DNA from 2 places in the Pseudomonas grandcourensis genome. Region 2 is predicted to be linked to the other one. Evidence: riboswitches for the same ligand, from Rfam matches in the RefSeq annotation. Region 2 holds a riboswitch; the other holds the start of a gene.

Region 1 (3,400 bases), 1.9 Mb from region 2:
CCTTTGCCGTCTTCGGGTTTGGGTGGTGCGTTGGTTTCCGCCACCAGCACATCGCCATTGGGCAGCACATAAAGCCAGCGGGGGTGATCCAGGTCTTCGGCAAAAGCGGCCACTTGAGTGCCCGTGGCGGCGACGGGTTTCGCACCCTGTGGCCAGCCGATGGCCGGGGCGATGTTCACCGTCGGAACCAGTGTCTTGTTGGGTTCCGGTAGTTGAGGTGACGGGCCGGTACCGTCGGAGACTTGCAGCCGGGAGGTCTCGCCACAAGCGGCGAGCCCTCCGCAGAGCGCGATAACGAGAACGAGCGGGGACGTGCGCATGCTGGTCTTCCCTATGAATGCCTTGTTCTATTCATAGAGGAGGGGTGTCGTGCGATGGTTCAACTCTCAGCCGCGTGCTTCCTTGAACAGCACCGCAATGCCGGGGTGATAGTTGCCGGCTTCGTTGCGCAACTTGCGGTAGGCATAAGGGAAATACCAGGCGACAGCGCAGGTGTGTTCCTTTTGCAGGTCGTCGACCATGTCCTGGAGTTCTTCCGGCGTTGCGCCTTGCTGGGCTTTTTGCGGGGCGACGAACAGGCAGCCGAGTTTCAGGTCGCTGGCGTGGCTCACGCGCTTTGCATCGCTGGCGATGTCGAGCAGGGCCTGGGTCAGATTGAGGCTGTTGACCCGTGGCCAACGCTGGCTGGTCTGGATGTAGGCGCGGGTTTCGGGCGAGGCCAGGAGCAGGTCGGCGCGGCTGTTGCGTTCGCCTTCTTCGGTCTGCTTGCGGGTGGGCGTCTGCTGCAGCGTGACCATCTCGGCCATCCAGGCCGCGGCAGACAGCAGTCCGAGATTGGCCTTTTCGTCATGCCAGTACGGTGTGTCGCCATCACCGCGGACGGCGTTGTAACGGTCGATGCATTCGAACCAGTGCTCGAGCACCGGGCGCAGGAATTCCAGCTTTGGATTGCTGATGATCATGCCTTGCATGGGCTCACCCTTGTTATTGTGTTGTGAGATTGTGGCTCTTTGATATCACTGCTGAGAGCGTGGCACAAGATTGACGTCAGTTTATTGATGGATGGCAGTTATTCGCTCGATGGCCTCCCGGCTTTAATTGACGCTCCACCCCCAACCCTCTAACCTTCGCGGCTTGTTTCAGGTGCTCTGTGGCTTGGGTCGACAGAGTGAAACAGGGAAGCCGGTGAGTGAGTCCTTCTGTTGGTCGAAGGCCCGCAATTCCGGCGCTGCCCCCGCAACGGTAAATGAGTGAAAACTGTGTGTGATGCCACTGTGTCGATTCGATGCGGGAAGGCGCACAGTCCGGCCCCGCGCCACTCATGAGCCCGGAGACCGGCCTGATTCATCCAGCGGCATCACGGTGGGCGATGCCAGGCTTTTTGCCTTCTATTCTTGTGCCTGCCCGCCGTTATTCCTGCCTCAACGGAGAGCTCCCCCATGACTGATACCCCCGATCGTGACGAACGCCACCTGGCGCGCATGCAGCGCAAAAAAGCCGTGATCGACGAGCGCATCGCCAATTCCCCGAACGAGTGTGGCCTGCTGCTGGTGCTGACCGGCAATGGCAAGGGCAAGAGCAGTTCGGCCTTCGGCATGCTTGCCCGCGCCATGGGGCACGGCATGCAATGCGGCGTGGTGCAGTTCATCAAGGGCCGCAACAGCACGGGCGAAGAGTTGTTCTTCCGGCGCTTTCCCGAGCAGGTGCGCTTTCACGTGATGGGCGAAGGTTTTACCTGGGAAACCCAGGACCGTCAGCGCGACATCGCCGCCGCCGAAGCTGCCTGGGCGGTGTCGCAGCAACTGCTGCGCGATCCGTCCATCGGTCTGGTGGTGCTGGATGAGCTGAACATCGCCCTCAAGCACGGCTACCTCGATCTCGATCAGGTGCTCAGCGACTTGCAGGCCCGGCCGCCGATGCAACACGTGGTGGTCACCGGTCGTGCCGCCAAGCCGGAAATGATCGAGATGGCTGACACCGTCACCGAAATGGGCGTGATCAAACACGCCTTTCAAGCCGGGATCAAAGCGCAGAAAGGCGTCGAATTGTGAGTCAGCCTCGACACTGTCCGGCGGTTCTGATTGCCGCGCCGGCTTCCGGCCAGGGCAAGACCACCGTCACCGCGGCGCTGGCCCGATTGCATCGCAATCAGGGGCGCAAGGTCCGTGTGTTCAAGTGCGGTCCCGACTTTCTCGATCCGATGATCCTCGAGCGCGCCAGCGGTGCGCCGGTGTATCAGCTGGACATGTGGATGGTCGGCGAGCAGGAGAGTCGCCGGTTGCTGTGGGAGGCTGCCGCTGAAGCGGACCTGATCCTGATTGAAGGCGTCATGGGGCTGTTCGACGGTACGCCGTCGAGCGCCGATCTGGCGCGGCATTTCGGTGTGCCGGTGCTGGGTGTGATCGATGGCACCGCCATGGCCCAGACCTTCGGCGCACTGGCCCTGGGGCTGGCGCGTTATCAGCCGGACTTGCCGTTCGCCGGGGTATTGGCCAATCGTGTCGGCACGCTGCGCCACGCGCAACTGCTTGAAGGCAGCCTGACTGAAGGTTTGCGCTGGTACGGCGCGCTGTCCCGGGAAACCGGGATCGAATTGCCGAGCCGGCACCTGGGGCTGGTGCAGGCCAGTGAGTTGAACGATCTCGACCTGCGCCTTGATGCGGCCGCTGATGCCCTGGCCAGCAGTTGCGAGGTTGCGCTGCCGCCGGCGGTCGAGTTTGCCACCCCTGATGTGATCGTGGCCGAGCCGCTGCTGGCCGGTGTGCGCATTGCCGTCGCCCGGGATGAAGCCTTTGCGTTCACCTACGGTGCGAGCCTGGATCTGCTGCGGGCGATGGGCGCCGAGTTGTCGTTCTTCTCGCCGATCCGCGACAGTGGGTTGCCGGAGGCGGACAGCCTGTATCTGCCGGGTGGTTACCCGGAGCTGCACCATGTTGCGCTGGCGCAAAACACCGCGATGCTCGACGCGATCCGCGCCCACCACCGCGCAGGCAAACCCTTGCTCGCCGAGTGTGGCGGCATGCTGTATCTGCTCGATTCCCTGACCGATGTCGAGGGCACTCGCGCCGAACTGGTTGGCTTGCTGGCCGGTGATGCGGTGATGCAAAAGCGTCTGGCAGCGCTGGCGTTGCAAGCGGTGGACCTGCCGGAAGGTTCGCTGCGCGGGCACACCTATCACCATTCGCTGACCACCACTGAACTGGCGCCAATTGCCCGTGGCTTGAGCCCTAACGGCGGGCGCGGAGCGGAGGCGGTCTACCGTGAGGGGCGGATGACGGCCTCTTATGTGCACTTTTATTTTCCGTCGAACCCCACGGCGATTGCCGCGCTGTTTGCGCCAGACCTTGAGACCGTCATCGCTTCCATAATGGATCACCTGACTCCTGTGGGCGCGAGCCTG
Region 2 (3,400 bases):
GCGTCCAGCAGCAGGCTTTCGTCGGCTTGCGGCAGCTCGATGGAGATCGAGTCGAAGGCGTCGTGATCGTGGTCATCATGATCGTCGTCGCCATCGTGATGGTGGTCGTGGTGGCTGTGACGGCTGTCGATGTGTTCTTCGGAGCCGGCCCCCAGGCCGATCAGCACGTCCAGCGGCAGGCGACCGCTGCTGGCTTCGACGATTTTCACCGCTGGTGGCAATTCCTCGGCGACTTCCATGCGCACACGGGCCAAGTCCGCCGGGTTGATCAGGTCGGTTTTGTTGAGGATCACCAGATCAGCGCTGGCCAGTTGGTCGGCGAACAGTTCGTGCAGCGGCGATTCGTGGTCCAGGTTCGGGTCGAGTTTGCGCTGGGCGTCGACCTGATCCGGGAACGCGGCGAAGGTGCCGGCGGCCACGGCCGGGCTGTCGACCACGGTGATCACCGCATCCACCGTGCAGGCACTGCGGATTTCCGGCCACTGGAAGGCCTGCACCAGCGGCTTGGGCAGGGCCAGACCGGAAGTTTCGATCAGAATGTGGTCAAGATCACCGCGACGGGCCACCAGTTCGCGCATCACCGGGAAGAATTCTTCCTGGACGGTGCAGCACAGGCAGCCGTTTGCCAGCTCATAGACACGGCCGTTGGCTTCTTCTTCGGTGCAACCGATGGAGCACTGCTTGAGGATTTCGCCATCGATGCCCAACTCACCAAATTCGTTGACGATCACCGCGATGCGGCGACCCTGGGCGTTGTCGAGCATGTGCCGCAACAGCGTGGTCTTGCCCGAGCCGAGAAAGCCGGTGACGATGGTGACGGGGAGTTTGGCCAGTGTTTTCATCGGATGCCCTATGGCTAATGTGGCGGGCATACGGGACGACGACCGGCAACGCGGACGCGCGTGCCTGAAGAGTTCGCCACCGGATCACCCCGCCCGGTTGAAATTGAGAATCTGTGACGAGGCAGGTCTCCTGGCTGACGGTGTGCCGGCCTTGAGCCTGGCATTCGCTGCGCCTTCCCGCCGGCCTCATGGATTGAGCCTGCAGTGGCGTGGCAACGAACATCACCGTTCACAGTTGCGGGGGCAGCCGCGGCATCGACCGCGTTCCCTTCTTAGCTTCGGCAAACACCGAAGAACCTCGAAAGCGCAAGGCTACGCATGGTATTGGGGCGGGTCAATGTTCATGCTGAGAATGCGATCACTTGTGGCGAGGGGGCTTGCCCCCGTTCGGCGGCGCAGCCGTCGCAAGACCTGAGTGCAGGATTTATCAGTAAGATTGCCGGGGGCCGCTTCGCAGCCCAACGGGGGCAAGCCCCCTCGCCACAATGTGCTGTGCGAACCTTAAATGCGAACCCTTGCCAATTGACGCCCAACCCCCGCCCATGCTCTCCTACACACCTTGTTACGGGTGCCCTTCACAGGGTGAAACGGGAAACCGGTGAATCATGTGCTTTACTCTTAAGCCATGTCAGTCCGGTGCTGCCCCCGCAACGGTAAGCGAGCGAAGCATCAGATCCACTGTGCCACTACGGCATGGGAAGGTGATGTTTTCAGGTTCAGGCCCAAGCCTTTACCCCTCGTGAGCCCGGAGACCGGCCCGCAACACAAAGTGACCAGTACGATCACTGAACCAACAAACCCGCGGTGGGCGGGCGCTGTTTGAAACCTTGCGCGCCTGGTCGTGCGGGTTTTTGCATGCGCTCTTATTCCCCGCTGACAGACCAGAGGGAAACGCCATGTCGATCATCAGCAGCGCCGAACACACAGCCGCGAGCACCACCTCAACCCTGACTCAACGTCTGACCGCCGCCGTCTGCGCGTCGATTCTGGGCGCCTGCCTTGTTTATTTCGCCGGTTTCTCGCACATCGAAGCGGTGCACAACGCCGCCCACGATACCCGCCACAGCTCCGCGTTCCCGTGCCATTGAGAGCTGTCGACATGATCAAGCGTATTGCGCAAACCGCAGGTTTCACCGGGCTGCTGGCCGCCCTGTTGCTGACCCTGCTGCAAAGCTTCTGGGTCGCTCCGCTGATTTTGCAGGCCGAGACCTACGAAAAATCCGAACCGGCCGCTGTTGAAATGCATGAGCACGCCGACGGTGCGATGGCTGCCCACACTCACGATGCCGAGGCCTGGGAGCCGGAAGACGGCTGGCAGCGCGTGCTGTCGACCACCGGCGGTAACCTGGTGGTGGCCGTCGGTTTCGCCCTGATGCTGGCCGGCCTGTACACCTTGCGTGCGCCGACCAAAACCTCCCAGGGCCTGCTCTGGGGCCTGGCCGGTTACGCGACCTTCGTGCTCGCGCCGACCCTCGGCCTGCCTCCTGAATTGCCTGGCACTGCCGCCGCCGACCTGGCACAGCGGCAACTGTGGTGGATCGGTACGGCCGCCTCCACTGCCGTCGGTATCGCCCTGATCGTATTCAGCCGTCACTGGCTGATGAAAGTCCTCGGTGTGGCAATCCTTGCCGTTCCCCATGTGATTGGCGCGCCGCAACCGGAAGTGCATTCGATGCTCGCTCCGGAGGCGCTGGAAGCCCAGTTCAAAATCGCTTCGCAACTGACCAACGTGGCGTTCTGGCTGGCCCTGGGCCTGATCAGCGCCTGGTTGTTCCGTCGCAAAAGCGATGGTCAATACCACGCATGACTGACGTCAGCACAGCGCCGACCCTGGTGGTCGGCCTGGGCTGCCAACGGGGCTGCCCCGTCAGCACGTTGCTGGCGCTGCTCGATCAGGCGCTGGAGGCACACCAGATTGCTCGCCATGAAATCAAGGCGCTGGCCAGCATCGATTCGAAGCGCGACGAACCTGCGTTAATCGAACTGGCTCAGCAGCTTGGCCTGGAAATGATGTATTTCAGCAGTGAACAACTGGCCGCTTATGAACCGCAACTCAGTCATCAATCGCAGATAGCGTTTGAACGCACCGGTTGCTACGGCGTGGCGGAAAGCGCCGCACTGGCCCTGGCGGAACAACTGGCCCAGGCTCCGGCAAAACTGCTGATTCCACGACAAAAATACGCCCAGGCAACCCTGGCATTGGCTGGCGCTGCGTAAAAAACCGATAATCCCCGCCTTCGATCATGAACATTCTTCATCTGAAGCCCTGTTCAGTCCCTTTTTCCCCACAGGAACCGACGATGACCGTCTACTTCATTGGCGCAGGTCCCGGCGACCCCGAACTGATTACCGTCAAGGGCCAGCGGCTGATTCGCAACTGCCCGGTGATCATTTATGCCGGTTCTCTGGTACCTGCCGCCGTACTGGAAGGTCACCGTGCCGAACAGGTGGTCAACAGTGCCGAACTGCATCTGGAACAGATCATCGACCTGATCAAGAGCGCCCACGCCAAGGGCCAGGATGTGGCCCGGGTGCACTCCGGCGATCCGAGCCTGTAT

The links. A riboswitch is a leader RNA that binds a small molecule or an ion and turns the genes downstream of it on or off. The one in region 2 is predicted to bind cobalamin.
Region 1: another riboswitch for cobalamin. It lies ahead of cobO (cob(I)yrinic acid a,c-diamide adenosyltransferase); the one in region 2 lies ahead of AABM52_RS16720 (CbtB-domain containing protein).

What each region holds. Positions count from the first base shown of each region.
Region 1 covers NZ_CP150919.1:1,885,803-1,889,202, forward strand. Annotated here, with positions in the region: gene AABM52_RS08365 (sorbosone dehydrogenase family protein) at 1-320, opposite strand, end outside; gene AABM52_RS08370 (hypothetical protein) at 387-971, opposite strand; cobalamin riboswitch at 1,125-1,358, shown strand; gene cobO (cob(I)yrinic acid a,c-diamide adenosyltransferase) at 1,440-2,051, shown strand; gene AABM52_RS08380 (cobyrinate a,c-diamide synthase) at 2,048-3,400, shown strand, end outside.
Region 2 covers NZ_CP150919.1:3,744,870-3,748,269, forward strand. Annotated here, with positions in the region: gene cobW (cobalamin biosynthesis protein CobW) at 1-842, opposite strand, end outside; cobalamin riboswitch at 945-1,158, opposite strand; cobalamin riboswitch at 1,392-1,618, shown strand; gene AABM52_RS16720 (CbtB-domain containing protein) at 1,739-1,930, shown strand; gene AABM52_RS16725 (CbtA family protein) at 1,942-2,649, shown strand; gene AABM52_RS16730 (cobalamin biosynthesis protein) at 2,646-3,059, shown strand; gene cobM (precorrin-4 C(11)-methyltransferase) at 3,143-3,400, shown strand, end outside.